2 regions of the Brevibacillus sp. 1238 genome follow, and region 1 is predicted to be linked to the other one. Evidence: riboswitches for the same ligand, from Rfam matches in the RefSeq annotation. Region 1 holds a riboswitch; the other holds the start of a gene.
What was found. Region 1 has a riboswitch for FMN ahead of M2298_RS21150 (ECF transporter S component). Riboswitches for the same ligand answer to the same signal wherever they lie in the genome.
Positions count from the first base shown of each region.

Region 1 (16,270 bases):
TTTGGCGCGGCTCCAGGGGTATTTGTATGAACGAGTGAACGGGATGGCGCTGATCCGCAGCTTTGCTCTGGAAAGTCACGAAAGCAAAGGCTTCGCGAAGGAAAACAACCAGTTTTTGGACAAAGCGCTGGAGCATACCCGCTGGAATGCCCGGACGGTTTCTGTCGTCAATACCGTCACGGATATCGCGCCGTTGCTCGTGATCGCCTATGCAGGCTACCAGGTGATCGGCGGAAGCATGAGCGTAGGGACACTGGTGGCTTTTTACGCTTATTTGGAACGCTTGTATACCCCGTTGCGACGCTTGGTCAACTCCAGCACGGTGCTGACGCAAGCGATTGCCTCGATGGACAGGATGTTCGAGTTCATGGATGAATCGTACGATATTGAGGATAGTCCAAACGCTCGCGAGCTGCCTGTTGATCCGGCGACGGGACGCATCCGCGGAGAAATTCGCTTTGAGCATGTATCGTTTCGTTACCGGGAAGAAGGGCCGCTTGTTTTGCGCGACGTCAATCTGACGATTCAACCTGGCGAGACGGTCGCCATCGTCGGAATGTCCGGTGGCGGGAAATCGTCTTTGATCAGCCTTTTGCCGCGCTTCTGGGACGTGACGGAAGGGCGGATTACCATCGATGGAGTCGATGTCCGCGACTTGAAGCAGCAAAATTTGCGCTATCATATCGGACTGGTGCAGCAAGACAACATTTTGTTTAGCGAATCGGCAAAAGCCAATATTTTGATGGGGAATCCGGAAGCGGATGAACATATGGTTCAGGAAGCTGCCCGCGCCGCCAATGCCCACGATTTTATCAGCGAGCTGCCAGAAGGATACGATACAGAGCTGGGCGAGCGGGGCGTGAAGCTGTCGGGGGGACAAAAGCAGCGGGTCGCTATCGCCCGGGTGTTTTTGCGCGATCCGGGAATATTGATTTTGGATGAAGCGACCTCTGCTCTCGATCTGGAGTCGGAGCATATGATCCAGGAATCGTTGAATCGCCTGACCAGAGGGCGCACGACGCTCATTGTGGCGCATCGCCTGTCCACGATCACCCATGCAGACAAAATCATCGTCATGCGCGAGGGACAAATTGTGGAACAGGGCAAGCATGAGGAGTTGCTGGAACAAAAAGGCGTGTACTATGGCCTGTGGAGCGTCCAGGATTTGGGGATTGATCGAGGGGGAATGGAGGGAATCTGATGGAAATATGGCGCCGCAATCTATACGTGTTATGCGGATCGCTGTTTGTCGTCATGGTGGCGATGAGTATGATCATGCCTTTTTTGCCGCTGTACATTCAGCAAGATTTCGGAATTGACGATCCGCATCAGGTGACAGCATGGGCGGGAATTATTTTCGGGGCCAATTTTTTGACCGCCGGACTCGTTTCTCCCATTTGGGGGAACTTGGCTGACAAGCACGGACGCAAGATCATGATTTTGCGATCCGGCTACTTCATGTCGATCACGGTAGCGTTGACAGGCTTTGCAGGCAGTTTGTGGCAACTGTTGGCGCTGCGGCTGATCAACGGACTGGTGGGAGGAATCATCCCGGCCAGTACGGCGCTGGTTGCCTCTTCCGTTCCGAAAGAGCGCATCGGCTGGGCGCAAGGGCTTTTGCAATCGTTTATCACGGCAGGGACGATTATGGGACCGCTTTTTGGCGGAGTGCTGGCGAATCAAATCGGCTTTCGCATGATCTTCCTGATTACAGGCAGTCTGCTGTTGCTGGCGACTTTGGTCATTACGTTTACGGTAAAAGAGAGCTTCGTTCCACCTGAAAAAAAGGACCGGTCCAGCCTGAAGGAAGATTTTCAAATGATCTTTTCGTCCAAAGAGCTGCCGGCGCTCTTTTTTGTAACCGTGATGATCCAGTTTGCCTTGTTCAGCATCGTGCCTGTATTGCCGATCTACATATCGCAGTTGGTCCAATCAGAAGGAGCAAAAGTCGCGCTGTGGGCCGGAATCGTCCAGGCGGCGATGGGGATTGCCAATGTGTTTGCTTCTCCGCAGCTCGGGCGCTTGGGTGATCGCTTTGGCTCGCAAAAGGTGCTGCTGTTCGCCTTGCTTGGAGCAGCGATCCTGTTTATTCCGCAGGGGCTTGTCTGGACCGTGTGGCAACTGGTCGTGCTAAGGTTTTTGCTCGGCTTGTCGCTGGGAGGCTTGCTCCCGTCAGTCAATGCGCTTTTGCGGCGGGCCACGCCATCTCATATGGTCAGTCGCGTCTACGGTTACAACAACAGCTTCGTCAGCATCGGAAGCATGCTCGGGCCGATGATCGGCGGTTTTATGGCTGGCTACGTAAGCATCAACGGCGTGTTTTTTATGACGAGTGCTTTTTTGTTCATCAATGCAGGCTGGGTGTACTACAGCTTTTTCCGCAACAAAACTGTACAATCTACAGATTCTGGAATAGACTAAAACATATTGGATGAAAAGAGGTGCACCTCCATTGTGATGATCGGTCGGCAGGAATAATCGCATATTCCGTCAGGGCGATGGAAATATGTCCTGAACCGACAGGAGGTTGTGCATCGTGTGGCATAGACGTTTTCTATTCCTCTGGGCGGGTCAGACATTGGCCAATCTGGGGGATGTTTTTTATATTGTGGCGTTCATTTCGGTCATTTACGCCGTATCCGGTTCTGTCATGTACACGGCGTTTGTTCCGGTGGTCATTTTGTCGGCGCAATCGGTCAGCGGCTTGACAGCGCCGTTGCTTTTTCGCAGACTGTCGCTTCCGTCCATGCTGGTGCTGTCGCAAGCGCTGAAGACGTGCTTGCTTGCGGCAGCGGCTGTGCTTGTCGACAGGACAGCAGGCACCAACGGTCAGGCGATCTGGCTGCTGTTCGGATTGGGCGGGCTGATTGCCTTTATGGATGGCTGGGCCAATCCCGCACGCAATGCGTTGGTGCCGCAGCTTGTGGAACGCGAGCAGCTGATCAGGGCGAACGGCTTGCTTGCGACTTCCGATCAGACGGTTCATTTTGCCGGTTGGGCAGCGGGTGGACTGCTCGTGGCGTTCCTCGGAGCAAGTGCGGTTTTGTGGGGAACGGTAGCGGCTTATGTGTTGGCATCTTTGGCAATGCTCGCGGTCAAGCCGGAAAAAGCTGCTCCAGACATGACGGTTGTCGAACCGCCGCAGGAAAATTGGCTGACAGGCTGGAAAGCGATTCGCGATGTGCCGCTCTTGCGGCAGCTCGTCGCACTGGATGTCGTCATGGGCGTCTCGGGAGCGGTCTGGATTGCGGCTATTTTGTTGCCGTACGTGCTGGAAGCGTTGGGCCGAGGAGAAGAGTGGTGGGGCTACATCAATGCAGGCTACCTGCTCGGCTCCATTTTGGGGGGCACGCTGCTGCTGAAGTACGCGGACAAGATGAATCGCCAGCTGTATCGCTGGCTGCTGGCAGGTGTTGGCGGGGCTGCTGCGATGACCTTGCTGTTTGGCAGTACGACGTATCCGCTGGCTGCCTTGCTCTTTTCCTTTGCGCTGGGGCCGTTTTTGGAGATAGCCCTGGTGAGCAAGCAGACAATTTTGCAGCAGGAGACAGAGACGCCGATGCTGCCGTACGTTCTGTCAGCAAAAGGGACCATCGATGCGCTGGTGTTTGGACTTTCCTCGCTGTTGATGGGGGCGCTGGCGCAGTGGCTTGGCCCGAGAGCGGTTTATTTGCTCTCCGCAGTGCTTTTGGCAGGCGCAGCCTTTTTCGTTTGGCGTTTGCGGCAAAAGCAACTCGCAAGTGCGCGCAAGCAAACTGTCTAAAACATGCAACCCTCTGGCGATTGCCGGAGGGTTTTTTGATACAATGACAGGTAAGAAAACTAGGAGTGGAGTGAGCCGCATGAACATTCTCGTTTTGCATGGTAGCTCAAGAGAGGGTGGCAATACCGAGCAGCTGACGAATATCGCGCTGGAAGGAATCCCGCACACAAGCATTCACCTGCGGGAGAAAAACATTTTGCCGATCCACGATCAGCGGCATGTGGAAGGTGGCTTCACGGCGGTAGCAGATGATTACGACGAAGTGACGGAAGCCGTTTTGGCCCACGATTTTTTGATCTTTTCCACCCCGATCTACTGGTACGGCATGTCCGGCTACATGAAAAATTACGTGGATCGCTGGTCGCAAAGCCTGCGGGACAAACGTTACGCCTTCAAGGAATCGCTCGGGCGCAAACAGGCTTATGTCATCACGACGGGCGGCGACCAGCCGAGGATCAAAGGGCTGCCGCTGATCCAGCAGTTTCAGTACGTCTTTTCTTTTGTGGGAATGCCGTATGCGGGCTACATCATTGGCGAGGGCAACAAGCCGGGGGATATTCTCGCGGATGTGCAGGCTGTGGCTTCGGCTAAGCAGCTCAATGCGTGGCTGAAATCGCAGCAATAAGGCAGAAAAAAAGACCGGAAATCCGGTCCCAGATTGTCGAGAAACCCCACACATGGTGAGGTTTCTTTTGCTTTTTAAAAAGCTATTTGCTGGTCGGAGTCGCGCCCTTCAGATGGCGCAAAATCGCCATCAAATCGAGTTCGCCCAACCCTTCCTCCAGGGCGTGGCGATAGGTGGCCTGCGCGGATTCCGCCAAAGGAGTAGCTACGCCAGCCTCGCGGGCAAGCCGCAAATCTTTTGCCATATGCTTCAAGGCAAAAGCGGCAGGGAAGTCGTCTGCGAGAATCGAGGCAGCTTTGCCGCGAATCAGCGGGGTTTCTACTGCGCTTTGCGAGATAATCTCCAGCATTTGCTCGGTGTCGATGCCAAGCGAGCGGGCGAACAGCAACGTTTCCGCTACTCCTTGTACCGTGATGCCGAGCAGCAGGTTGATCGCCAGCTTGGCAGACGTTCCCGCTCCATGCGACCCGAGGTAAACAGCTGCTTTGCCGAGCTTGTCCAGCATCGGCTTCGCTACGTCATAATCCGCTTTCTCGCCGCCGACCATGATGACCAGTTGCGCTTCCTTCGCCGGACCGACACTGCCAGAGACGGGAGCGTCGAGAAAACGCAGTCCGGCTTTTTTGCTTTGCTCCGCCAAAAAGCGGGAAGTCTCTGGTGCAATCGTGCTCATGTCGATCGCGAGCTTGCCGGAAACGCGGGCAGATAGCAAGCCGTCTGTTCCTGTATAAATGGCTTTCACAGCCTCGTCATCACTTACCATGGTGAACAACACATCGCATTCATCGACCAGTTGCGCGAGTGATTCGGTTTGCTTCGCGCCGAGCGCAACGAGCGGAGCCGCTTTTTCGGGTGAGCGGTTCCAGACGCGGACAGCGTAGCCTGTGGACAGCAAGTTGCTTGCCATCGGTACGCCCATGTTGCCCAAGCCAATCCAACCTATGATCATGTCTGATTACTCCTTTTCATCCATTTGTTTTCCGACCTGCTTTTGCACAAGCTCTTTCAAGGCAGCGTGTTTCGATTCGGTCATGGCAAACAGCTCGTCGAAGCCGCCCGGCAATGTTTTGGCGAGCACGCGCAGCCCTTCTTCGGTGATTCCGCCTTTTGTCGCAACGCGCTCGATTAGCTGGTCGAAGCCAAGCTGTTCGTTTTTCAAAAGCAAAGCGGTGCCGAGCATCGTTTCCACGAGAATGGTTCTGGCTGTCGCAATATCAAGCTCCGGCGTCTTGCGGACCGCTGCTTGTGCAAACGAATCGAGTATCCCGGCTATCAGTCCGGGTGCGCTGCTGCTCAAAATTGTGGCTGTTTCGATATTCGTCTCTGTCACTTCCTGCACTTCGCCGATTGCGGACAGCAGGGTGAGCAAGCGGCTTCGTTCCTCTGAACTCACCCTGTCGCTTGCCGTATACAACGAAACGCCGTGCAGCTCGGATGACGTCACGGTAGGAATCACTTTGCTGATTGGCCCGGCATGAACGCTCTCCAGGTCGGAGATGCTGACTCCGGCAGCGACAGAGACGATGTGCTTCTCGCGAGGAATCGTCAGCTTTTCCAGAACAGGCAGGATGTCCAGCGGCTTCGTACAGATGAAAATCAGGCTGGCCTGCTCGCAAATCGCTTGGGCGCTATCCGCGACAGCTACTCCAAAACGGGCTTGCAGCGCGTCCGCTTTTGCCCGCGTGCGGTTGAAAACGACGATGTGTTCAGGGGAAATCACTGCGCTTTTGCAAAAAGACTTCACCAGCATTTGCCCCATACTTCCTAATCCGATAATCCCGATGCGCATGTGCAAAACCTCCCGTCCCATTGTATCGTAAGTCTACGCAAAAAGGTACAGTCTCCCGGTAGGGAAGAGACTGTACCTTGTACTAAGCTTGTATTGGTTTTGGCTTTGTTAAAAGCGATGCGATTAGTCGTCCGAGCTTCGGAAGATCATGATGTACTTCGCGAGTTCGAGTACAGAGATCAGAGCGGCGGCGACGTAAGTGAGGGCGGCAGCACCGAGCACTCTGCTTGCCCCGCGTTCTTCTTCGTTGCGGATAAAGCCCATTCGCACCATCAGCTCTTTGGCACGGCTGCTGGCGTTGAACTCGACTGGCAACGTGATGAGCTGGAAGGCAACGGCACCGGAGAAGAAAATGATCCCCAGGAGCAAAAGACCGGACATATGGAAGAAGAAACCGGCGAGCAACAAAAGCGGCGCAACACCCGATACGAGATTGACAACCGGGAAAATGCGGTGGCGCGCTACGAGCATCGGATAAGAAACTTTATGCTGGATCGCATGGCCGACTTCGTGACAAGCAACAGACAGCGAAGCGATGGAGTTGCCAAAGTATACAGGATCGGACAGGCGAACCACACGGGACATCGGATCGTAGTGGTCAGTCAGCGTACCTGGAATATGTTCGACGGGAACGTTGGTCAAACCGTTTGCATCGAGCATCCGTCTCGCCGCTTCAGCCCCGGTCAAACCGGAAGAAGTAGGGACCTCGGCATAGCGGTTGAAGGTGCCTTTTACTCGGAATTGAGCCCAGAGAGACAGTCCGAATGCAATGAGTATCAGAAAATCCATCGGGTGAAAAAACATTGAACAATCACTCCTTTTTATCTGCATGAAGAAACACAATAGCAGTTCCTTACACATTTTGTCCCATATCCATGTATACGAATAAGTGTCAGGGCAGTTTCATTAATTTTATTGTACAATCTCTGACCATTCTTGACAATATCACCACCTGCTTATATGTGCAGATTGACTCTTGCTATATGTGAAGCCAGCTTTTCCTCACATAAAAAAACAGACACATCCGTGAAGAATGTGTCTGTCTTTTCGCCGTTTACCGATCGTGGTTTTGCGTTTTGTGATGCTCGGTTTTGCGCGGGTTTTGGAAGCCGACGACCTCCAGCATTTTGCTGCTCTCTTTGGAATCCAGCGTCTTTTCCGGAGCTTGCGGGTACGTTTTTTCGCCTTTTGACACCTAGATCTCCTCCTCGCGATGATACTCACTGCAATCGTTAGTATCTCCAAAAGGCAGGAAACCGGGCTTGGCAATGCTTGTCTCGGCGTCAGGCTCACGTACGCAGCTAAGCTACACTACGCGTTCAACTGTGCGAAGGCGCGGTCGACAGCCGAGATTGTTTGCCGGATGTCATCTTCCGTGTGCGCGGTGGTGATGAACCACGCCTCGTACTTGGAAGGAGCGAGGCAAATGCCTTCATCCAGCAAAAGGCGGAACATGCGGGCGAACAGCTCGCCGTCTGCTTTTTGCGCTGCATCGTAATCGCGAACAGGCTCGTCTGTAAAGTACACAGCCATGGCCCCTTTGACGCGGTTGAGCTGGATAGTGACGTCGTGCTTGCTCGCTGCATCGCGGATGCCTTTTTCCAGCAGCGCGCCGAGTCGCTCAAATTCATCGTACACGCCAGGCTGTTTCAGCACTTCCAGACATGCGATTCCGGCGCGGATCGATGCGGGATTGCCCGCCATTGTGCCCGCTTGGTAGGCAGGACCGAGCGGCGCGACTTGCTCCATAATCTCGCGGCGTCCGCCATATGCTCCGATTGGCAAGCCGCCACCGATGATTTTTCCGAGCGCGGTCAGGTCAGGCGTTACGCCCAGCAAGTTTTGCGCACCGCCGTAGCAGAAGCGGAATGCGGTGATGACCTCGTCGTACACAACGAGCGCGCCTGCCTCGTGCGTGATGCGGTTCACTTCCTCCAAAAAGCCTGGCTCCGGCGTGACGATACCGAAGTTGCCGACGATTGGTTCGACCAGGACGCAAGCCGTTTCGTTGCCCCATTTGCCCATCGCTTCGGCGAACGCTGCAACGTCATTGAATGGAACCGTGATCACTTCGCTGGCGATGCTTTGCGGAATACCCGCACTGTCAGGGATGCCGAGTGTGGAAGGGCCGGAGCCTGCCGCAACCAGCACGAGATCGGAGTGACCGTGGTAGCAGCCCGCAAATTTGATGATTTTCACGCGTCCGGTGTAGGCGCGTGCCACGCGAATGCACGTCATGACGGATTCCGTACCGGAGTTGTTGAAGCGGATGCGCTCCATGGATGGAATCGCTTCGCGGATCATGTTCGCAAAAGTGACTTCCCAAGGAGTTGGCGTACCGTACAACGTTCCGTTGGCCGCCGCTTCCGTAATGGCTTTTGTGACGTGCGGGTGAGCATGTCCGGTAATAATCGGGCCATACGCCGCCAAGTAGTCAATATATCGATTGCCGTCCACGTCCCAGAAATACGCGCCCTGGGCACGCTCCATCGTAACGGGCGCTCCCCCGCCTACGGCCTTGAAAGAACGGGAAGGGCTGTTTACCCCGCCGAGAATAACATCCATGGCTTGTTCGTGCAGTTGCGCGGATCGTTCACGTTTCATGCGATTTTCCCTCTTTTCTTTTCAAAAAAGTCCTTCATTATCTTAACACAGCAAAAGTCACCTGGATATGGATGGGGAGCTATAGCTGGGGAAAAGGAAAAATGATACAATTTTCAAGCAAATCACTTCACGTAAAAGGCGGTAATCCACCATGAAACTTGAGTGCATCTCCATCAAAGGAACCGGCAATACCAATGAGGACGCCTATGTGATCTCGCAGGCCGATCAGGTGTACGCGGTGATCGACGGCGTCTCGTCGCTCGTTCCGTACGAAAACCGATTCGGGCAGACAGGAGGAGCGATTGCAGCCGAGCTGGTGAAAAGGAAGCTGGAAATCATGCCGCCTGACGCTGTGCTGTCCGATTACCTGACGTTTGTCAACGAAAAGCTGCGGGAATTGATGCGCGAGAGCGAGATTGACTGGAAGCAAAAAGAAGCATTGTGGGGAGCGGCATGTGCAGTCGTTCGGGTGAAAGAGCAGCACATCGAGTATGCCCAGACTGGCGATTGCATGATTTTTGCGGTCTATGAAGACGATACGGTGCGGCCTTTGACGTTTCCGCAAGTTTCGCTGCTGGAGCAAAACGCCATTGCCCGGTGGGAAGACGGGATTCGCGAGGGGCTGTCTACCCGAGCCGAGCTGCACGAGCGATGTAAGGACATCCTGATTCATAACCGCTATCAGGCGAACGAATCAGGAGGATATGGCGTTTTGAACGGAGATGCGGCTTGTGCGGATTTCATAGAGTATGGACGGATCAATCGGATCGGATTGAAGGCGCTTGTTTTGGCGACAGACGGTCTGTTCATGCCACGACCAACAGGCGGAAAAGGACCGGGGTGGGAAGAAACGGTATTGCCAATCGTCCACAAAGGGCTGCAACGTTACACGGATGAGCTGATCGCACTGGAAAACAACGATCCCGAATGCATCCGCTACGCCCGCTTCAAAAAGTCGGACGACAAGACGGGCATTGTCGTGAATTTGCGCTGACAGTTTGTTACAGTTTGCCTTTTGCACATTTTCATGCGCTCATATACACTAACAGTTGTTCATGACCGTTTTGCCAGCCGCAAGTGGTCACATCTCTTTGCATGAAAAACGTCAAGGCGTTTTTCCACTAAAAAAAGGATGGTTATCCATGATTCAAGTGAAGAACCTGCAAAAGGAGTTTCGCATTCACCAGGCCAGAGCGGGTCTCGGGGGTGCTTTTCGTGATTTGTTTAGTCGCGAGTATAAGACCGTCAAGGCAGTGAATGACCTTTCTTTTACCGTGGAAGAAGGGGAAATGTTCGCTTTGATTGGGGAAAATGGCGCCGGGAAATCGACGACGATCAAAATGCTGACGGGCATTTTGACGCCAAGCGAGGGCGAGATCGTCATCAACGGCTACGTTCCGTTCAAACAGCGCGAGGAATACGTGCGCTCCATCGGTGTCGTATTCGGACAGCGTTCGCAGCTCTGGTGGGATTTGTCGCCCATGGAGTCGTTCCGGTTGCTGAAAAGCGTCTACAAAGTCGACGGGCCAGAGGGAGATAAGTGGCTAGACCGCTTGATTGAGGAGCTGGAGATCAACCCGTTTGTCAGCCAGCCAGTGCGCAAGCTGAGTCTGGGTCAACGGATGCGCTGCGAGGTAGCGGCGTCATTGATTCACAAGCCGCGCCTGTTGTTCCTCGATGAGCCGACAGTTGGGCTGGACGTCTTGGTGAAGCAAAAAATTCGCGAGTTTTTGCGCAATCTGAACGAAACGGAAAACATGACCATCCTGCTCACGACCCACGACGTTTCCGATATTGAAGCGCTCTGTAAGCGGGTGCTGGTCATGGACAAAGGCAAGCTGATTTTTGACGGCCTGCTCAGTGACCTGAAGGAAAAGTGGGGCAATGGCACAGAGGTGTCTTTCCAGATGAAAAAGCGCACACCCGCCGACGAGCTGCGCAAGACGCTTGGCGAGATGCCGTGCGAAATTTCCCAGGTAAACGAATATACAATCAGTGTGAAAGTGCCGCAGAGCCAGGAAATGCTGCCGTTTGTCCTGTCAACGGTCATGTCGACGTTCGAGGTCAGCGACGTAAAAATCATGGAGACGAGCACAGAAGATATTGTCCGCAACATTTACCAGGTGGATACAGGGGTGCGGGGCCATGCATAAGCTCTACATGGAACTGATCCGCATGCGCTTTTTGACCATGCTCGCTTACCGGGTGAATTACTACAGCGGGATCATTATTTACGCGATCAACATCGGAGCGTACTACTTTTTGTGGGGCGCAATCTACGGCGGCCAGCAGCAGCTTGGCGGCCTGTCGGTCGAGCAAATGACTTCCTACGTCGCGATTGCCTGGATGTCGCGCGCCTTTTACTTCAACAACATCGATACGGAAATTGCCCAGGACGTACGGGAGGGTAAGGTCGCGATCGAGATGATCCGCCCTTACAATTACTTGTCGGTCAAGACAGCGCAAGCATTTGGGGAAGGGATATTCCGCTTCCTGTTTTTCGCAGGGCCAGGAATTTTTCTCATCAGCTTGATTATCCCGTTTCATTTTCCCGCGACAGCGACTGGCTGGGGATTGTATTTGATCAGTCTCATGTTTGCCTTTTTGATCAACACGCAAATCAACCTGCTGACGGGGCTGTTCACCTTTTTCCTGTTCCGCAACGACGGGATGATGCGGGCGAAGCGTGTCGTCGTTGATTTGATGTCGGGCCTGGTGCTGCCGATCAGCTTTTTCCCGGGCTGGGCGCAAACGGTTATGGGCTTTTTGCCATTCCAGGCCGTCAACTACTATCCGAGCCTGATTTTTACAGGGGCGATTACTCCGGGGCGTTCCTGGGAGTTGATCGGCTTCCAGGCGATCTGGATGGTTGTTATTCTGGTTCCGATTCTGATTTTGTGGCGCATGGCCCGAAATCGGCTGGTCGTGCAAGGGGGGTAGCATATGCAAAACGTCAAGCACATTTTCGGTATTTTCGCCGACTACCTGGGCCAGTATTTCAAGACGAGACTTGCCTATCGGGCTGACTTTCTCGGGGATTTTGTGTCCAACTTGATTTCCGAGCTGATCAATCTGGTGTTCATCATCGTCGTCTTCACGCATGTGCCGTTGATGAAGGAATGGACGCGGGACGAAATCATTTTCATTTACGGTTTCTTTTTGGTGCCGTATGCCTTATTCTCGATGTTTTTCGGGTTTTGGGACTTCAACGAACGCTATATTATCCGGGGCGAAATGGACCGCATCTTGACCAGGCCGATCCACAATCTGGCACAGGTCTGTCTGGAGTCGATCGCACCGGACCGGATTTTCGGCGTCATCACAGGGCTGATCATCATGGGCTATGCTGCTTTTCAGCTCGATTTGACGTTTTACTGGTACGACCTGTTCATCTTCATCGGGCTTGTGATCAGCGGCGCCCTGATTTACGGCGGGGTGTACACGGCGATTGCCGCCGTCAGCTTTTTCTCCGATTCCCGGACAGGAATTGCCCCGATGATTTACAACATCCAGCAGTACGGGCGTTACCCCGTGGATGTGTACAACAAAGCGATTCGCTTCGTGCTGACTTACGTGTTGCCGTTTGCTTTTGTCGGGATTTACCCGGCGGCTTACTTTTTGCGAAAAGAAGTGTGGTATACGTACGCAGCACTTACTCCGGTAGTCGCGGTCATCTTCTTTGGCATCGGCTTGCTCGTCTGGAACTGGGGCGTCACCAAGTATCGGGGAGCAGGGTCGTAGTGGCAGAAGCTACTTTTGGTGCGATTTGGTAGGCAGGAGCAGGATTATGGATTTTTATTTGGGAACGGTTACGGTAATATTAGAGGTAACGAGCTTGAAAGAAAAAAAGACCGTCCGGCGGCTACCGGAACGGTCTGGTCTGTACAAACGAGGCTTCCCTCAAAGGGGACGGCTCAAAATTTGGTGAAGAATAGACCGCCGAGGAGCAGTCAACTCAAGGGCGGTCTATTTCTTTTTGGTCCAGGTAACTACCTATAGCACGTGGCGACTTTAGGCTGAGAAGCCCCATTTTTTTAAAAATATATCCAACTAAATCAATTGGAAAATAAAGATAAAATGTCGATTTAACAGTTTCGTCTATTGTCAAATCGAAAAAGCGCAGTATAATATGCTGTATACAACTACACAATTCCTTCAGGGCAGGGTGAAATTCCCGACCGGCGGTGATGGTGCAATCAGCACGTCAAGCCCGCGAGCCTCCCGAGCTGTTGACAGCGACGGAGTGCAGGATCTGGTGAGATTCCAGAGCCGACAGTACAGTCTGGATGGGAGAAGGATGACGACAGTACGTTTACCACACACGTGCTTGTTTGCCTGTGCTGGCAGGACAGATGCGATGAGGCATGCATGATGAGCCGCCTCGTTGTTTCTTGAACCTGTATTTATTGCACATGCTTTGTCATACGCCTGTAAGCTGCCCTGAGAATTATTCTCAGGGTATTTTTGTGTTTGCAAAAGCGTAGACATTTTGGCACGTGTGGGCAAGACCGCTGTTGCCATTCCTCAGAAGGAGAAAAAACGAGGAGATGGTACACATGAAAGAAACAGCCCTGCACACATCGCGCAGAGCAACCCAGCGGATCGTGACGATTCCGATGCTGGCAGCCGTTGCTTTTATCTTGCAGTATTTGGAGGTTCCCGTTCCGCTGATGCCGAGCTTTTTGAAGCTTGATTTCAGTACGTTGCCAGCGCTGATCGGCGGACTCATGTACGGCCCTGTAGCGGGCATTATCATTGAAGTTTTGAAAAATACATTGCACATGCTCTTTAAAAATACAGACGGATTGTTGATCGGAGAGCTTGCCAACGTCGTGGCGGGCGCCAGCTTTATTTTGCCAGCCGTCCTTCTGCAACGCAGCGGTCAAGGGAAAAAAGGTTTTTTATCGGGCCTCGCGCTTGGAACGTTGCTGATGACGATCGTCATGGCTGTTGCCAATGCGTACGTCCTGCTCCCGGCATACGCCGCTCTTTATCAGATGCCGATGGCAGAGCTGTTGGCCATGTTCAACGCAACCAGCGTCTGGTCCCTGGTCATGGTCGGTATCGTTCCGTTCAACCTGTTCAAAGGGGTCGTGCTCGCACTGGTCGCGTATCCGGTCTACGCCAAGCTGGGTGCGCGCATTGCCCTCAGAACCACAAATTGACAACGGCTGCGCGACTTGCTAAGATATTCCCTAACAAAAAGCAGTTTAGCGAAAAGGCTATGAAAGGACCCGCAGTTATATCCTGGTTCCAGAGAGTCGGCCCTAGTCTGGAAGGCTGATACGAGGCGTACCTGCACCCCATCCTGAAGCCGCCAGCGACGAGCTGGTCCGGTTGCCCGCCGTTATCGGGTTGTTGAGTGGACTTATGGCTTGTGCCATGGTCAATCAGGGTGGTACCGCGGAAGTGAATCCTCCGTCCCTTTTTTGGGATGGGGGATTTTTTGCATTTTCATGTAAGAAAAAAGGAGCGTAGAAGGATGAAAGAGGACAAAGCGTTCGTAAAAGAAATTACACCGCAGTCGGAAGATTTCTCGCGCTGGTACATCGACGCGATCAAAAAAGCGGATTTGATGGATTACACGCCAGTGCGCGGCTGCATCGTCTTCAAACCGGATGGCTTCGAGCTGTGGGAGCGCATCCAGGAGGCGATGGACAAAAGATTCAAAGAGACGGGACACCGCAACGCCTACTTCCCAATGCTGATTCCCGAGTCCTTTTTCCAAAAAGAAAAAGAGCACATCGAGGGCTTCAACCCAGAGCTGCCTTGGGTGACGGAAGCGGGAGGAGAGCAGCTGGAGGAAAAGCTTGCCCTGCGCCCGACTTCGGAGACGATCATCGGACATATGTACGCGCAGTGGATTCAGAGCTACCGCGACTTGCCGATTCTGATTAACCAGTGGGCAAACGTGTTCCGCTGGGAAAAGCGCACCATGCCATTCTTGCGTACTTCAGAATTTTTGTGGCAGGAAGGCCATACCGCCCATGCGAACGAGGAAGAAGCGCGCCAGGAGACCATGCAAATGCTGGAGATTTATCGCGAGGTTGTGGAGCAGGAGCTGGCGATTCCGGTATGGAAAGGGCAAAAAACGCCAAGCGAGCGCTTTGCAGGAGCAGTCGACACGTACTCCATCGAGGCGATGATGAAGGATGGCAAAGCGGTGCAGGCCGGAACCTCCCACTACTTGGGCGACAAGTTTGCGCGCGGCTTTGAGATCAAGTTCCTGGATCGCGACAATCAGTTCAAATACGTGCATACGACTTCATGGGGCAGCTCTACCCGCTTGATCGGCGCGATGATCATGGTGCACGGCGACGACCGCGGCTTGGCTTTGCCGCCGCGGATGGCACCGACTCAGGTCATCATGATCCCAGTCGGACCGATGAAGCTGCGCGATCAGGTCATGGTTGCATTCGATCCGCTATTCGACGAGATCAAAGCGGCAGGCGTTCGCGTCCGGGCAGACTTGCGCGAGGAAACTCCGGGCTGGAAGTTCAACGAATGGGAGATGCGCGGTGTGCCGCTGCGTCTGGAGCTTGGACCGCGCGACGTGGAAAACGGCCAGGCGATTCTCGCCCGCCGCGATACCGGAGAGAAAATAACCGTGCCACTGGAAGGCATTGCGCAGACGATTGCCCAATTGCTCGAAGACATCCAGCAAAATATGTTCCAAAAAGCGCTGGCCTTCCGGGAAGCCCATTCGCATCTCGGAATCGATACGCTCGCGCAGCTGTCCGCGCACATCGAAAAATGTGAGAACGAAAACACGCCAAGCGGCTGGGTGCTCGCAGGCTGGTGCGGAGACGATGCGTGTGAGTCCAAGGTCAAGGAAGAGACGAAGTTCACGTCCCGCAACATTCCGTTTGAACCGCCTGCACAAAAATCGGTCTGCATTTGCTGCGGCAAAGAGGCGAAGCATACAGTTTGGTTTGGCCGCTCGTACTAAGGTTTCATTTAATAAACAAAACAAAAAAGGGAGTGCTCCCCGTACGTAACGGAGCACTCCTTTTTGTATCCACAGAAGTCAGCGTGTGCGGGCAAGTTGTAAAGTATTTCCATTAACGTAATTTATCATTCGAGTAAAAAGTATATACATAAAAGTGAATATTTTGTATTTTTATTGATGGTTATAGAAACGACTCCACGAAGTATGTAATGTACATGGACCCATGGGATGGTCAACATTTTACTATGACTTATGACTCTTTCTTGGATAGCTCAAGACAAGAATAGATTGGCTCATTGTATGGTTTTGAGTCAGAATAATTTAAGGAGGGCAGTTGTATGAAGAGATATGTTTGGACATTGTTCGGTGCAGTTATAGTTGCTGGAATATCATTGGCTACTTGGGCTGGTGCATCCAATCAAGGGAATAAGGAAGCACTAAATGCATACAAGAAAATGGAACAAGCCCGGAATCAAGAGAACAAATCTTTGAACGAATCGAGCAATAATTTTACGCTGTCAGACTTCTCAATTCCAGGAG
Region 1 is NZ_JARXWC010000011.1:11,070-27,339, reverse strand. Features, by position in the region: gene M2298_RS21215 (ABC transporter ATP-binding protein) at 1-1,201, shown strand, start outside; gene M2298_RS21210 (MFS transporter) at 1,201-2,421, shown strand; gene M2298_RS21205 (MFS transporter) at 2,537-3,763, shown strand; gene M2298_RS21200 (flavodoxin family protein) at 3,843-4,388, shown strand; gene M2298_RS21195 (NAD(P)-dependent oxidoreductase) at 4,471-5,337, opposite strand; gene M2298_RS21190 (pyrroline-5-carboxylate reductase dimerization domain-containing protein) at 5,344-6,177, opposite strand; gene M2298_RS21185 (zinc metallopeptidase) at 6,301-6,981, opposite strand; gene M2298_RS21180 (hypothetical protein) at 7,232-7,372, opposite strand; gene M2298_RS21175 (glutamate-1-semialdehyde 2,1-aminomutase) at 7,489-8,781, opposite strand; gene M2298_RS21170 (protein phosphatase 2C domain-containing protein) at 8,933-9,775, shown strand; gene M2298_RS21165 (ABC transporter ATP-binding protein) at 9,924-10,934, shown strand; gene M2298_RS21160 (ABC transporter permease) at 10,927-11,721, shown strand; gene M2298_RS21155 (ABC transporter permease) at 11,725-12,522, shown strand; FMN riboswitch at 12,929-13,083, shown strand; gene M2298_RS21150 (ECF transporter S component) at 13,338-13,946, shown strand; gene proS (proline--tRNA ligase) at 14,264-15,730, shown strand; gene M2298_RS21140 (hypothetical protein) at 16,069-16,270, shown strand, end outside.

Region 2 (16,270 bases), on a different contig from region 1:
TCGATGTGTTCAGGATGGCGTAGACGATGACCAGGACGTTCAGGCAGCTGCCCAGCCACTTCCCCAGCAACTTTTCATGAATCCCGAACAGCGTATCTCCCGGGTAGCGGCTGCACAGCGCGATCATCGGAAAGACCGTCAGCGTCACAATGATTCCGAGCAAAATCGGCGCCATCCACAAGTTATAGCCCATTTTGCTGGCAAAATGAGAAAGCGACAGCAGATTGACGCCGACCATTGAATTGATGATCAGCCCGATTACATGGATCGGATTCAGGCTGTGAATCTTTCCTCTGTCCATCTATCTACTCCTCACCAACGGGCCGCGCCTGTTTGCGTTTTGCTCTGGACATGCGGTTGCGATAGACGATGAACTTCATCGGCGCGCGCACCAGGCCATTAAACAAATCCGTCCACTGGCGCGGCACACCCGGAGCCATGTAAGGAGTGCCCAAAGAGGTCAGGTTGAGCAAATGCGCAAACAAAAAAGCAAGCATCAGCATCTGACCGTACATCCCCATCATGCCTGCCATCAAAATAAAACCGTAACGAACGAGACGAATCGCGTTGCTCATCAAAAAATTGGGCGGAACAAACGAAAGCAGGGCCGAGACGGAGACGAGAACAATCAAGATGTTGCTGGCCAATCCCGCTTGAACGGACGCTGTTCCGATGACAATCCCGCCCACGATCCCGATCGTCTGACCGATTTTCGTCGGCATGCGTATCCCGGCTTCACGCAAAATCTCGATAACCAGCTCGATGAAGATCACTTCGATGACCGGAGGAAAAGGCACCTGGCTGCGCGATTCAGACAAAATCGTCAGCAAGGCGGGAGGGAGCATTTCCGGGTGAAAAGTCAGGACGGATACGTAGCTGGAAGTAAGCAAAATCGTCACAAACAGCCCGAAAAAGCGGATCATTCGCAGCAAGCTCGCCGTTAACCAGCGATTGTAGAAATCCTCGGGGCTGCTGAACATCTCCAGAAAAGAGGCCGGGCAGATCGCCGCTTCAGGGCTTCCGTTCAGCATAATGATGATTCTGCCATCCAGCAGTGCCGCTGCCACATTGTCCGGGCGACTGGTCAGCCCGAACTGGGGAAACGGCGAGTACGGCTTGTCTTCGAGCATTTGTTTCAAAACAGGCAGTCCGACGAAGCCCTGATACTCGACGTTTTGGATGCGTGTCTTCACGCGTTCGACGTTGATCTCGTTCGCGATATTTTCCAGGTACAGGACCGCTACCCGGTTTTGCGTCTCTGTGCCGATCGTGTAGGCGACAATTTTCAGGTTGGGCGTCGTCAATCTGCGGCGCAAGAGCGACAGGTTGATCTCCAGCATCTCCACAAACGAATCCTGCGGGCCGAGAACCGTCGCCTCGCTCTCCGACTTGGTAATCGCACGATGCTCGACCTGAAACGTATTGACGTGCAAAATAAGCTCCCGTTCCAGAAAAAACAGGATCGTATGGCCGCGCAGCAAATTGGCAAGCAGCAAGTCCAGGTTGCCTTCGCGACACGGCTGCGCGTAAGGAAGCACGGTCAACGGATCTCTGCCGTCCGAGCGCTGCAACGGCAAAAACACGTTTTCATACAACTGCGCCAGTTCCACCATCGTATCTAGAAAAAAAACGTGAACCTCTTCGTCATTGATCGTCAAAGCCAGGCTGCTGAGGTCATCCACGTTGTGCATTTGCTGTTTGATCATTTCCGGCGTGATTCGCTCGCCACGCGAAGGCGACGCGCCACCGCTCTTGGCTTGTGCCACTTTGAATACTTGCGCTCTCCACCAATCTGTCGGCTCCATCTTGAATCCCCCGATCTACAGGAAAATCCTTCTTACTTTGACCGATAGGTGGTGATTTTATCCATCCATAGGCGTTTTTATCCATGCAAAAACGGGAGCCTCAGCCCCCGCTTCTCGCCTTCTCATGCTATACTGTTCTCGTTTAGGCAAACTGCTTCGACAGATTCGCCATTTCAATCGCAGCCGCAGCGGCCTCCCAGCCTTTGTTGCCTGCTTTCGTTCCAGCACGCTCAATCGCTTGCTCAATATTGTCTGTCGTCAGCACGCCGAAAATAACCGGAATCCCTGTGGACAGCGACAAGGAAGCAACTCCTTTGGCCGCTTCGTTGCACACGTAATCAAAGTGCGGAGTTGCGCCGCGAATCACGGCGCCCAGCGTCACTACCGCGTCGTAACGGCCGGATTCCGCCATTTTTTTGGCAATCAGCGGAATTTCAAATGCGCCTGGCACCCATGCCACATCGACGTTTTCCTCTTCCACACCGTGGCGCTTCAAAGCATCGAGAGCGCCGCCAACCAGCTTGCTGACGATCAGTTCGTTAAATCGCCCTGCTACAATCCCTACGCGCAGTCCTGTCCCTACCAGATGTCCTTCAAATGTTCTCATTCCGTTCACTCTCCTTTGCATTATAGGTGGAGCAAGTGCCCCAGCTTCGTTTGCTTGGTTGTCAAATATCGCTGATTGTGCGGTTGCACCTGCATTTGCAACGGCACTCTTTCTTCTACTTTCAGCCCGTAGCCGTCCAGCCCGCGAATTTTGCGAGGATTGTTGGTCAAAAGGCGCATCCTGCGCACTCCGAGGTCGCGAAGAATTTGCGCACCAATCCCGTACTCTCGCAAATCGGCCGCAAAGCCCAGCTTTTCGTTTGCTTCCACCGTATCAAGCCCTTCCTCCTGGAGCTTGTACGCCTTGAGCTTGTTAATCAGCCCGATGCCGCGTCCTTCTTGGCGCATGTACAAAAGAATGCCCGCGCCCTCCGCCTCGATTTGCGCAAGCGCAGCATGCAGTTGCGGCCCGCAGTCGCATCGCTCGGAGCCAAAAATATCCCCGGTCAGGCATTCGGAGTGCACCCGGACGAGAACCGGCTTGTCCGAGTCGATCTCGCCCTTGATGAGCGCTACGTGTTCTTTGCCATCTACTTCGTTCGTATAGGCCGCGATCCGAAAATCGCCGAAGCTCGTCGGGAGATTCACTTCGATTTCTTTGTGCACATGCGATTCCGTGCGCATCCGATACGCGATCAAATCGGCAATCGTGATCAGCTTCAGCTCAAACCGCCGCGCAATCTCTACCAACTGCGGCAACCGGGCCATCGAGCCGTCTTCATTCATAATCTCGCAAATCACGCCTGCCGCAGCACTGCCAGCCATCTCCGCGAGATCGACGGCCGCCTCCGTGTGACCAGCCCGGCGCAACACGCCGCCCGCTTTTGCTATCAACGGAAAAATATGCCCCGGCTTGCGGAAATCTTCGGCTGTCTTCTGCTCATCCAGCATCGCCAGCACTGTCTGCGAACGCTCATGGGCTGAGATTCCCGTATGCGTGCTCGCCTCATCAATCGAGACGGTAAAAGCCGTCCCTTGCTTGTCTGTGTTGTCTTCGACCATCGGAGCAAGCTTCAATCTGGCCGCGCGCTCTTGCGTAATCGGCACGCAGACCAGCCCGCGCCCATGCGTTGCCATGAAGTTGATCATCTCCGGTGTCGCCGCTTCCGCCAGGCAGACGAAATCCCCTTCGTTTTCCCGATCTTCGTCATCCACTACGATAATCGCTTTCCCTTGGCGCAAATCTTCCAATGCCTCTTCTATCTGATGAAACATGGGACTTCCCTCCTCGTTCAGACAAATCCATTTTCCTGCAAAAAAGCCATGCTGATCGTCGAGCCTGCCGCTTGCCCGCTCCTTTGCTGGCCGCGATCGCCCAAAAGCCGCTCTACATACTTGCCGATGACGTCTGTCTCCAGATTCACCTGATCGCCTGCACGCCGATCCTGCAAGCTGGTCTGCGCCAGCGTGTGCGGGATGATCGACACGCTGAAATGCGTATCCGCAGCTTCCACCACAGTGAGACTGATGCCATCCACGCAAATCGAGCCGCGCTCGATGACGTATTTCAACAGCTCCGCGCTCGCTTCGATCGTAAACAGCACAGCGTTGGCGTGCGGCTGTCGCGACACGATCGTGCCTGTCCCGTCCACGTGCCCGGAGACGATATGCCCGCCAAAACGGTCGCCCAAGCGCATCGCCCGCTCCAGGTTGACTCGCTGGCCCGCTCGCAGATGGCGCAGGCTCGTCTTTTTCATCGTTTCCGGCATGACGTCGACCTGAAAATGCCGCTGCGTAAACGAAGTAACCGTCAGGCAAATCCCGTTGACTGCGATGCTGTCGCCCAGCTGCACACCTTCAAGCACCCGCTGCGCCCGGATCACGAGCTGACTCGCCTGATCGTTGCCCGTGAGCGATTCCACCGTGCCCAGCTCTTCTACCAGTCCGGTAAACATCGGCTTTCCTCCTCTTTTTACACGGTTTATAACATCGGAAAGCAGCCATCGGCCTCGGCAAAACAAAGCCGTCTGTCTCCGATTCGCTTTTTTGTCCTCACTCCCACTGTGGATAGCCGCTGATCCGCAAGTCCAGCTCATCCAGTTGCTCAACGGTCGGATTCGCCAGCTTGACCGCCTGATCCATCGTGGAAAAGCCTTGTCCTCCAAACGGTGTCGGCGCCTGACCACCGCCAATCATTTTCAGCGACACGTAGCTGATCACTTTTTGAATCGCCCGCGCCTGCAAAAACGCTCCGTTGACTGCGGCCCCGCCTTCGACGAGAAGCGAAGTGATTCCCCATTCGCCCAACGTGTCCAGCACCTCGTCCACCCTAATCTGCTCATCTGCCACGAACAGCCGGATACCTTTTTCCGCAAAAGCCTCCTGCTTCGCTTGCGCCGCAGCTTTCGTCGTAAAAATCCAGGTGGGCGCATCCGTATTTTGAATCACGTTGGCCCCGAGCGGCGTGCGCAGCTGACTGTCCCAGATGACACGCACAGGCTGTCGGCCGTGCGCTTGCCCGTCCAGTCTCGCCGTCAAAAGCGGATCGTCCGCAAGCACCGTGCCTACTCCGACCAGGATCGCGTCGTGCTGTCTGCGCAGCTCGTGCACTTCCCCCCGCGCCCGCGCTCCCGTTATCCAGCGGCTGTGCCCGCTTTCGGTAGCGATCTTGCCATCCAGCGTGCTCGCTGTTTTGATCGTCACAAACGGACGCCGCGTCGTGATGAAGTGGAAAAAGACTTCATTCAGCTTTTTCGCTTCCGCTTCATGCACGCCGACAACCACTTCCACGCCCGCTGCCAACAGCTTCTCCGCGCCTTTTCCCGCGACGAGCGGATTCGGGTCCAGCGTGGCGATCACGGCACGCCGGATGCCAGCCGCGATCACCGCCTCGGCGCACGGAGGCGTTTTGCCGTGATGACTGCACGGCTCCAATGTGACATACAGCGTAGCGCCAGCCGCTTTTTGCCCTGCCATCCGCAGAGCGTGCACTTCTGCATGAGGTTCGCCTGCACGCAAATGCGCTCCCATGCCTACTACTTCTCCGTTGTTTACCAGGACTGCACCGACGAGCGGATTGGGGCTCGTCTGACCGTTTGCCGAGCGCGCCAAATCCAGTGCCAGCGCCATGAACCGCATGTCCTGCTCCATGTAAACCTCCTCTTTCATGCACGGATTCCAGCCAATGCAAAAAGCCCTCGAAACCACTAGCGGCTCAGGGCATAAGGAAAGAAGCCTTATCGCATCCGTTTTTTGCAAAAGGGATGCCAAAAAGCATGGTCAGCTCTTCTTCCATCCGGACTTTACCGTCGGCTCTGGATTTGCACCAGATCAGTCGCTGACCGTAACGATCAGCGAGTCGCGGGCTTTAGACGTACATACGTCATTACCGCCGGTCGGGAATTTCACCCTGCCCTGAAGATTTTTGCGCTATGCAGTTTTCCAATAAAAAACGCCCACGAGCAAACGATACTCAGGGCGTAGGGAAACAAGCCTCGTGACAGTTCTGTTTTTGAAAAAACAGCCGCCGAAGCTATTGTAAGACACCTTCTCCCATCCGGACTTTACCGTCGGCCTTGGATTTGCACCAAGTCAGTCGCTATCCATACAGCAATAGCGAGTCGCGGGCTCAGACGTGCGTTCGTCATTACCGCCGGTCGGGAATTTCACCCTACCCTGAAGGCTGGTATTCAGTTAGGCACAGTATAGCACACATTTCTCGTCAACTGTCACTTTTTTAGGTGGAAGTGTCCTTTTCCTGCTCTCCGCGAGCGCGGCTACAAAATGTCCAGCAGCTCGCGCAAGTCCGTAATGTACGCTCGCGGCGAAACTTCATTGCGCTCCATGTCCGCCCGCTCTCCCTGATACGCGATAAACGCCACTTCCCCGCCGTGCGCCGCTTTTCCGTCAATCCAGGAATCTCCGACCATCGTCCACGCCGTAGCAGACCAGTTGGGGTATTGGGCGCGGATGTAGTGAATCCCGGACGGATGCGGTTTGAGTGTCGTCATCTGCTCGCGCGCGACAATCTCCTGGAAACAATCGGCGATTCCCGTATGATTCAGCGCTTCCTCGGCGGCTGCGTAGGCATTGTTGGTCAAAATGAACAAATGATACCGTTCCTTTAGGTGGGCGAGCACTTCCTTGACGTGGTCTTCCAGGACAGCCTCGTGCATCCCTGCTTTTTCAATCGCGGTCACGGCTTCCCACATCGTTTGCTCAAGCTGACTCGTCATCCGGCCCGACTTTCTGCCCATTTCGATCAATTGCGAAGCGGTGTGGCTGCGCCAGTCAAAAGTCGGCTCGCACAGCCCGTGCTCAGCCCATAAGGTAAAAATGGCCTGCTTCATTTCCAAAAAGTTGATTTTGGATTGCAGCAACGTATTGTCCATATCGAAAATGATGCCTTTTATCGACGCTCTGGTCATTGTCGGATCTCTCCCCCTTTTGCCAATGATTATTTGGTCAAGTATACCAAATTAAGAACGTTCGACTAGATACGAAAACGGGAATCAGGACTTTTTCCAATCGCAAAAGCTCGTGAACGACGCCCAGACGATCGACGATAAAAACATCATCATCCAGGGACAGGACCAGGAGAAAAACACCTCATGGAGCATGATCGGCGGCACGCTCAGCAGCCAGGAGGGCGTGATTGAGCTGACCGTCACCTGAGGTGAGCCGTAGATTTCCCCGACACCTTTTCACGGAACGAAAAAAGCGACAGCCCGCTGCTGCCGCTTTTTTGTTGTTCCCGCCATTCGCCAAGTCCGCTATGGCGCATCGTCTGCCCCTTCCATTTGCGCCCGGGGCACATCCGGCTTGCCCTCCGGATTGTTGTACAAATACTGCGGCACATCCCCGATAATCAGTGAATGCGTGATCGGGATTTTCGTGGTGATCGTCTGCTCCTCGGTGGCAAACGGGATGACGATCTGCAAATCGACCTCCACGAAAATGTAGACGGTTGCGAGCACCATGTTGATGCCCGCCTCCTTCAACTCTGTCTCCAGCTTTGTTTTCACAGAGCCGATCGGTACAAAAGTGACAGGCAAATTCGGTCCCATCTGCGCCAAAAACGTATTTCCTGTCGCCAAGCCAAGCGGAATGGTGCGATCGACTTTTTCCGTCTCAAATTCCTGAAGCTTGTTCTGCACTCGTGAAGTTGTCTCGCCGACAATTCTCGCGTATTCCCTAAAGTTAAACTGGTACGCCTGAATCTGCCCTTCGTTGTTCTTCTCGATCTTGACGATCTGGTTGAAATCGACGCCCTGCTGGGAAATTCGTTTGGTGACTGCGTCCGTAATCGCTTCTTTTGCCAATTGCTCTGCTTTTTGGGTTGCCAGGATCAAGAGCGTCGGTTCCAGCCGTTGCTGCAAAAAGACGAGTGACTGAATCGACAAAACCACAAAAATAACCAGCGCAATCAAAAACGCTTTCGTTCGAGAAAGCGGGTTCCTCCAACGCCGACGGGGTCGAAATATGGCCAATCCCGTCACCTCCCAATTGGTACATCCTATGGTAGGAGAAGGGAAAAAAGACTATCAGCGACGAGAGTCGGCAACACCCCCGCTTTTCTGCACGTACACGCCCAGTCCGACGAGCGCAAAAATCAGCAGCACCTGTGCACAGACAACCAATCCGAACAAGCCGCACGCCGCCGTTAACAGCGGTGCGCCAAGAAAACCGATAAAAAAGCCGCTGCGGCCGAGAAAGCCCTGCACCCCGAGCACCTTGCCGCGCACTTCATTTTTGGCCAGCTGCAAAAGCGTGCCCTCGTACACCTGTGCCGCCCCGCTCAAAAGCCCGGCGCATCCGAGCAACAACAGCACCCCCGCCGTCCAATCGGCAGCAAACGCCGCCACGACCAGCAGCGCCATCAGCCCGTATGCGCCAAGCAAGCCACGCCAAAAATCAACGGAAAAACGGACGGCGAAGTAAGCGCCAACCAGCCCGCCTGCGCTCATCGCGGACCACATCAGCCCGTGCAGGGTAGCATCGCCACGGCTTAGCCCATCGGCCAAAAACGGCAAGCCGTAGTTGTGCGCGGCCGTACTGATCGCCAGCGGCGCAGCCAGCAGACTGACCGCGAGCAGCACGGGCGCTCCTTGCAAATATACGAAAGCTGCGCGCATCCCGCCGCTTGCCGTTTCTTTCCCTTCGGCTTTTTCCGCCTTGTCCGGCGTAGCTCTGCTCTCCCAGCGCATCCGCGTCAAAATTGCTGCCGAAAACAAAAAGCTCGCAGCGTCTGCTCCAATGACGAGTGCATAGCCGACATGATCGGTTAACAAGCCGCCCAAAAGGAAGCCGACAATGCCGACAAACGATTCCAGCCTCACCTTGAGACTGTTCACCCAAGCCAATTTTTCCGGTCCAAACATCTGCGGCAATGACGCCTGGAAGCTGATCGCAAACAGCGTGTACAGCATCCCTTTGAGAAAAGCCGCCGCGACGACAACGTATGGATGCGGAATGAGCAAAATCGCCAGCAAAGCCAGCCCCGCTCCGATGTCGCTTGCGATCATCGCCTGTCTTCTGTCCATCCGGTCTGCCAATATGCCAGCAAACGGGCTGAACAGCATTCCGCCCACCTGTCTGGCGACAAAAAAAGCCATCAGCCAAAACGCGCTATGTTCAAACGTAAAAATCAAGGCGCTGCACGCGATCAAGTCCATTCGCGATCCGAGCGAGGACAGCGCATTGACGTACAAATACTTTTTCATGTTCATGTGTACCAAACCTCCTGTTGATCACAGGCGGTTCAGACTGACGCCCCCATCTACGGGGTGCGTACACTGATTATGGCAGTTGACATGCGCATGCCTCCTCGTGTGTAAGTGTGTAAAATCATGACTCGTTTTTGTTCTGTCACTTTCGACGGGGGCCGTTCCTTAACCGTCTATGTGCGGCAACTCATGCCGTACTCTCATCATAACGGGACGCTCCTATCTTGTCATGAAAAACGGGAAAACCTTCACAAAAAAATGGCGCTTCTCCTACGTCAGACTGCATCTGTCTTTCATATGGTAAGGGGGAAGATCTTTTTTGCCCTGGAGGTTTGTCATGAATCTGGAACGATTGGAACGTGCCTTTGGCTCCCTTGTTTGCCCCAGTCCTACCGAATTGAGGCAGGCTGTCGCTTCACTCGCGCTCTGCCCAGACGATATCGCGTCACTCGTTCCCCAACCGGAACAGCTTCCATATGGCCGCAAAATTTTGTATCTCACGCCTCACGTAGAGGTCGTTCTCATCCATCTTCCTGCCAGGCAGGAGTCCATCCCGCACAACCATGGCGACTCGTTTGGCTGGGAGTGGGTCATATCCGGCACGCTCACCAATGTCGTCTACCTCCCGGCTGACCGCGAAGACGAAGTTTTTCGGGCACAAACGACGCATGTCAGCGCAGGAGATTGCTATTACGTCGCTCCCGGCGAGATTCACGCCATTCGCAACAACACAGACGGACCTGTCCTCTCGCTCAATGTGTATACGCCCCCGCTGCAAAACTCCCGTCAGTACCGCGCCGTCCAATCCCCCACGTAGGATTGGAAAAGATACAAAAAAACCAGTACACCGCCAAAAGAGCGGTCGTACTGGTTTTTCGCGTCTACAAATTTTCCGTAATCTCGGACAGCTCATCAGCAGAGCTGGCTACTTGCGCCACTGCCTGGTTCATGTCTTCCATGACTTTGAAGAAGTTTTCCAGTTCTTTTTGAATGTGCGTGCTTTGCTCCTTGCTGTCTGCTACAGCGCCGATAATTCCTTCGAAAAACGCGTTCGTCTCATCCGTCATTTTGCTGCTCGACTGAACAAGCCCTTGAATTTCCAGAACGACCGAAGACAGCACTGTTGTTTGCTGGTTCGTTTTCTCAATCAGCTCCCGCACGCCGAAGACAGACTTCTTCGTCTGCTCCGCCAGCTTGCGCACCTCGTCAGCCACGACCGCAAAGCCTCGTCCCTGTTCGCCCGCTCTCGCCGCCTCAATCGCAGCGTTTAGGGCAAGCAGATTCGTCTGCTCGGCTATCGCCGTTACCACATCGACGATCCCGCGAATTTTTTCGGCATTGTCCTCCAGCGTGTTCATTTCCCCGGAGATTTGCCTCACGCTTTGCTGAATCAATCCCATCTGTTCTTGCTGCTTTTCCAGCTTTTCCTTGCCCTCCCGGGACAGCTCCTGCGCCTTGCTGGAAAATCCGGTGCCGTTTTCGGCATAGCGCAGCATCTCGCGCGACTGCTCCGTCAACTGCTCGACGGACGCGCTGTTTTCTTCCGATACCGCTGCCAGCTCATGGGCGGAATTGGTCAGCATGATCCGCAGCTCATCTTTTTTGTCCTGCTCGGCACGCCGAACACGCTCATGCTCGTTCTCGTACTCTTCCAGCACAATTTGCTGCTCGATGTTGAGAATTTTGGTCACCGCCGTAAGGGCCACCATCAGCTCGTTCTTGTCGGCAATATGCTTGTTCAAGATGTCCATAATCGAAACGAGCAGATTTTGGAACGCGCTCATGTACCATTTCGGTTCCAGTCCGATTCGCATATGTATGATGGCAATCTTGCTGCGCTGCTCGATGTAAGCAGCATCTATACAGCCATTGAACATTTCGGTGATGTGCCGGGTCAGTGTCCCTTTCAGTCTTTGAATCGTGCTGTTCTTGTCCACAATGTCCATGAGCAATGGCTCAGTTTCGATATTCGAATAAAAGAAATCTACAATTTTGTCAATATTTTGAATGATGAGCGGTTGAAGCGCTTTGACGATCGACAAGTCCTCCTCTGTCAGATGAATCAGAGCCAGTTGCCTGGAGAGGGTGTTTTGTCCTTGAAGCTTTACCTTCCCTTGTTCCTTGTGATCCTGGAAAAACGACTCCTTTTTGGCTTTTCCTTTTAATCCAAACAGGCTGGAAAATGGACATGTACTCATACGCCGAACTCCTTTTGACCGATTAAAAAATGGCTGGAATTACCATATTAGGTAGAGTAAACGAATTATTTCCAATTGGCATATCCTTTCAATTATATACCCGTTTGATCTAGAGTGTAAACCAAATGAGCAAGAAAAGAGGGCAACCGCGCTTCCGAACGGGAAGTCGGCGCCCTCATTTTTACATCTCTGCTTTCTTCACTTCCGCTTTTTGCAGCTTCCAGCTCGTCTTGTCCCATTTCCAAAGCGACTCGACGTAGGCAATCGTGTCAGCATTCGCGACACCGCTCACCCGCTGCACACCTTTCAGCTCGCAGACGCCATCGCGGTTTTCGTCGACAGGCGCAAGCACGCTGAAACTGTTCGGCATCACGTCTGTGGGCGTCACCAGCTTGCCGTTTTTGTAAACGCCGTTTTCTTCGTATATTTTTTTGCGATCGGACAAATCGAGAACCGTGGTCTGATTCGTCTCTTTGATCAAAATCGGAACCTTGTAGTTGTCCTGATACGAGCCGGAAATCGTCAAAGGCTGCGGCACGGGCAGCACAACAGGCTTGTTGTCCTTGTTGCTGAACAAATAAAAGTCGGACGTTCCCCCGCTTCCGCCCGTAGGCGCTTGCACCAAAATTTGTTTGGTGCCGTTTCCGATAAAATCGCAAAAGGCCATGTCCGGCTGATAACCGCCGTACGCCGTCGTGAAAAAGGTCGTCTTTTTCGCGACCGGATCTTGGACCATGACCTTCAGCTTTTCAAAATACGGGCTGTCCGCAGCAAAGCGTTGACCGAGCAGCGTCACGACATCCGGCTTTCCGTCTCCGGTCACGTCCTGTCTTTTGATCTGGATTTCCTCAAAAACGCCTGGTTGCTGCTGAGGCTGGCGCACTTCCTCTGCCAGAGCAGGCCCCCCTCCTCCCGCGATCAATACACAGGCCAAAATGACTGCCCAGCCAAATCGTTTTCTTTTTTCCATATCCATCCACCTTTGCTTTTTTGAACCTTAGGCGTAGTATGCAAAAAAAGCTGTGCTGCCATGCCTTTTTGTTGCGCGCATCGGCTGGTCAAAATGGCTAGATGAATTTATGGAAAGTGCGGTACACTATTCCAAGAATGTTGACCGTTTAGGCAAGCAGACGAGCATGTTTTCATACGTATGAGAATGACAGTCCAATCAGGAGGCGATGCAAGCGTGAGTACGCCAGAAAAACGGCGGGTCGCACAGGCTCCGCCCAGCCGCGAAGCGCTGCGCACGGCTTATGAGCTGATTCTCACACGGATTTTGCCGCGTCTGCCGCCGACCTCTCAATCTACTGGCAGGAGATGCGAACATGAAGATACGACTGATCGAAAACGGGATCATCACGCAGATCGATGACATAGAGGACGCTACCCAAGCACCCGGACAAGGCTTTTTTTGGATTGACGCTTCTCCGTTTGATCTGGATATTTTACAGCCGCTGTACGATCTCCACCCTCTGGCAATCGAGGACTGTATCGACGAAGAAGAACAGCGGCCCAAGCTGCAAATTTACGACGATCACTATTTTCTCGTGCTAAACGGCATTGCTTTTCACAACCAGGATATTTTTTTGCGCGAGATCAATATTTTTTTCGGCAGTCATGCGATTATTACGGTAACGAAGCAGGAAGCTCCCGAATTTGCCTCCATGCTTCCGATTATCAGGGAAAAAGAAGTGAATCACCCGGACACGTTTTTGTATCACCTGATTGACCAAATTGTCGATCGTTATTTTGATGTGACGGAAAAAATCGAGGACTTGATTGAAGCGCTGGAAGAGGAAATTTTAATGAAGACGCGCAAATCGCACCTGGAACAGATCATCGGGCTGCGAAGCGAGATTTTGTACGCGCGAAAAATGTTGTTGCCGCAGCGCGATTTGATTGACGCTCTGCACAAAAAAGAACTCCCGCTGATTCGTCCGAAGCTGCGGAAGTTCTTTGGCGATATTTGGGAGGACGCGAGTAAAATCGTGGAAAACTTCGAGACATTCCGCGACCTCATCGGAAACTTGCGCGAAGCTTATCAGGCGGCCCTCGCCGGACGGGCAAACGACATCATGCGCGTGTTTACGGCTTTGACCACCATTTTCATGCCGCTCACGATCGTGACGGGCATTTACGGCATGAACTTCGACTTCATGCCAGAGCTGCATTCGCCCTACGGCTATTACGTCGTGCTCGGGTGCATGGCGCTCATCGGGCTGACGATGTTCATCCTGTTCAAGAAAAAAGAGTGGCTGTAAACGAACAGGCTAGACGAGATCACCGCAGGCGACGATCATCAGCGAAAGTATTTTAGACAAGTCGCACTCATACGGCTGTGCCAGCTCCTGCCCATCTTCATCGACCAAAATGCGAATGAGCGGGCGGCTTGGCATGCCTTTGTTGGAATCAATCACGATGCCTGACACCCCTGTATTGAGCGTGACGCTCAACCCGACCGGGTACAGAGCGATGGTGTCGCGCAGCGCTTCTACATAAAACTGGTCAAACAGTCTTCCCGAGCCGGAATAGAGCACTTCCATCGCTTCGTGGGGCAGCATTCCCCGGCGATAGATGCGATCGGAAGTCAAGGCGTCGAATACATCCGCTACCGCCATCAGGCGACCGAACGGGTGAATTTGATCTTGCTTCAGATGGCGCGGATATCCGGACCCGTCCCAGCGCTCGTGGTGCTGAAAAGCGCAGTGGGCAGCAAGCAACGGGATGTCGTCTTGCCTGCGCAGCATTTCAAAACCGATTTCGGTATGTTTTTTCATCACTTCAAACTCTTCTGGCGTCAGGCGGCCCGGTTTTTTCAAAATCGTGTCCGGAATTTGCACTTTCCCGATATCGTGAAGCATGCCGCCAATAGACACATCGAGAATCTCCCGCTCTGTACAGCCTGTATTAATCGCCAGAGCCGTACTGTAGAGGGCGACGTTAAAGGAATGGCTGAAAATATAATTATCGAAGGCGCAGGCATCCGCCAACAGGTTGATCGCCGATTTGCTGCCTTTCAGCTCGTCGGCTACCGCAGCCATGACCTGTCTGAGCTGACGGCCCAGATTCTTGTCCGTGAACAGCTGCTGCCATTTTTGCGGTACCTCCTGGACACTGCGAAACGTATCGTGAATAATGGACATCGCCTGTCTGCGAGTGCCCTCGGAAATGACTGTATCCACCATGATATCGTCCGTGCGTTCATCTTGTATGTACAGGCTGTTGATGTTCTTGCTCATGAGGCGTCCGATCATTCGCTGGGTCAGTTCAACTCCTGCCCCAACGAGCACCGTTCCGTTTTCTGCATAGATGGAACGGGCAAGCTTGTCGCCCGGCTGGCATTTTTGAATGGATTTCAGTCTCATTTCCAACCTTCGCCTTTCATCAGAGTATCCCTATTATAGCGTGATTCGACGTAATTCTACATGAAAAATTTTCAAGTCTTTCAATTAGACATATGGACGGGAGACACAGGTGAAATAGCTTGGAAGAAGCTGCTGTATGTTTTTAGGTTATCGGTACTTCCGGGGGGAATTTTGAGGAAAATGCGGAATGACAGAAAGCTTGCTTGGGAGATTGCGTTATCGGTAGGTACTTTTTGCTGTGGCAGGGAAAGATTGAATGCAGGAAGCTTGTTTGGGTGACGCTTTGTAGAATGCGTCATCGGTAGGTACTTTTGCTGCGGCGAAGAAAGATTGAATGCAGGAAGCTTGCTGGGGCGCCGCTTTGTAGAATGCGTCATCGGTACTTTTGCTGTGGCGAGGAAAGAGACGAATCGCTGTAGCTTCTTGGGATACCCCCTGTGGGCCTGGACTGCACGGCTCCGGGGAAAAAGCGAAACCGCGTCAAAAGCAGCTCGCTCACAGATGTGGGGGCACGTTGACGCTTAAAACCGTGTTTCGCTTTTTCCTCGGAACCTCGGTCGGTATCCCAAAGAGCTTTCGCGGATTTCGTCTCTTTCCTCGTCAGCGGCTGGTGGTGGTGGTCGCGCGGGTTTTAAAGAAAAGAAAATACCAAATGCTAAAAAGCTTGCTTGGGCTGACCCTTTGTAGTCCGCTTCATCGGTACTTTTGCTGTGGCAAGGAAAGAGCTGGAGAGTTCAACGTATGTTTCAAAAAGACATGAAAAAATGTTTAAGTTTTTTCATGAAGTCAATTGCTGAATGCACCTCATCCATGCAAAAGATCGTTCATTAGCCGCACTGGATTTCCCCCAGATCATCCCTCAAAAATCCCAATCCGACCAAAGCTAAACACTGGCCGAGGAAACAGGAGAAACAAGCGGCAGGGCTTTCCAAGCTTCCCCGCAAGATGCCAGTTGTTCTGAGAAAATAAAGTTTTCAACTGAAAATGATCAACACCTAATTTAAGAAAACTATATAAATGAAAGCCTCAAACATATTGTGTACATCTAATATGTTTGAGGCTTTATGTGTTGGATTGGGCATTTATTTCGTATAGAAACGCTTTTTAGGAATCTAATGCTGTCAACTACGTTCAGCCTAACGATCGGTTGCTGTTTTCCATGACTCTCTGAATATAAGACTCCAGTACCTCGATGAACAATTTGGCCGCTTTCCCCATAAACCTGTCCGCATGGTAGATGATACAAATATCCTGGCTTGGTGTAGGGTTCAAAAGGGTGACGGCGGTGATCGTATCGCGATTGAGATTGTCCACTAACAAGCGGGGGAGAATGCAAGCTCCTACGCCTTGCTCGACCAAGGATAGCAATGTCGAAAGGGTGGAAGTTACAATCGGGCTATCGATCTTGATCCCCTTTTGCTGGCAGCAGGCATTAATGACCTTTGAAATTTGATGTTCCGAACCGAACATGACCAGCTTCATATTCTGCAGTTGCTCGAAGGGAATGGCTTTCGCTTTCGCAGCGGGGTGATCCGAGCGTAGTGCCAAGACGAACTCCTCATGGAACAGCGGTATAACGGTGATACGATCATCAGGTTTGTCAGGAGTTGTGGTAACGCCAAGATCCCGGA
Region 2 is NZ_JARXWC010000004.1:246,808-263,077, forward strand. Features, by position in the region: gene M2298_RS12105 (GerAB/ArcD/ProY family transporter) at 1-301, opposite strand, end outside; gene M2298_RS12110 (spore germination protein) at 306-1,805, opposite strand; gene ribH (6,7-dimethyl-8-ribityllumazine synthase) at 1,948-2,412, opposite strand; gene M2298_RS12120 (bifunctional 3,4-dihydroxy-2-butanone-4-phosphate synthase/GTP cyclohydrolase II) at 2,433-3,626, opposite strand; gene M2298_RS12125 (riboflavin synthase) at 3,644-4,306, opposite strand; gene ribD (bifunctional diaminohydroxyphosphoribosylaminopyrimidine deaminase/5-amino-6-(5-phosphoribosylamino)uracil reductase RibD) at 4,404-5,501, opposite strand; FMN riboswitch at 5,631-5,777, opposite strand; FMN riboswitch at 5,892-6,038, opposite strand; gene M2298_RS12135 (HAD family hydrolase) at 6,128-6,778, opposite strand; gene M2298_RS12140 (hypothetical protein) at 6,891-7,025, shown strand; gene yunB (sporulation protein YunB) at 7,124-7,849, opposite strand; gene M2298_RS12150 (MFS transporter) at 7,895-9,079, opposite strand; gene M2298_RS12155 (cysteine dioxygenase) at 9,414-9,893, shown strand; gene M2298_RS12160 (globin-coupled sensor protein) at 9,958-11,274, opposite strand; gene M2298_RS12165 (hypothetical protein) at 11,456-12,244, opposite strand; gene M2298_RS12170 (hypothetical protein) at 12,461-12,646, shown strand; gene corA (magnesium/cobalt transporter CorA) at 12,600-13,535, shown strand; gene M2298_RS12180 (HD-GYP domain-containing protein) at 13,545-14,639, opposite strand; gene M2298_RS12185 (LysR family transcriptional regulator) at 15,771-16,270, opposite strand, start outside.
Region 2: it holds a riboswitch for FMN, as region 1 does, so the genes downstream of both, ribD (bifunctional diaminohydroxyphosphoribosylaminopyrimidine deaminase/5-amino-6-(5-phosphoribosylamino)uracil reductase RibD) here and M2298_RS21150 (ECF transporter S component) in region 1, are expected to answer to the same signal.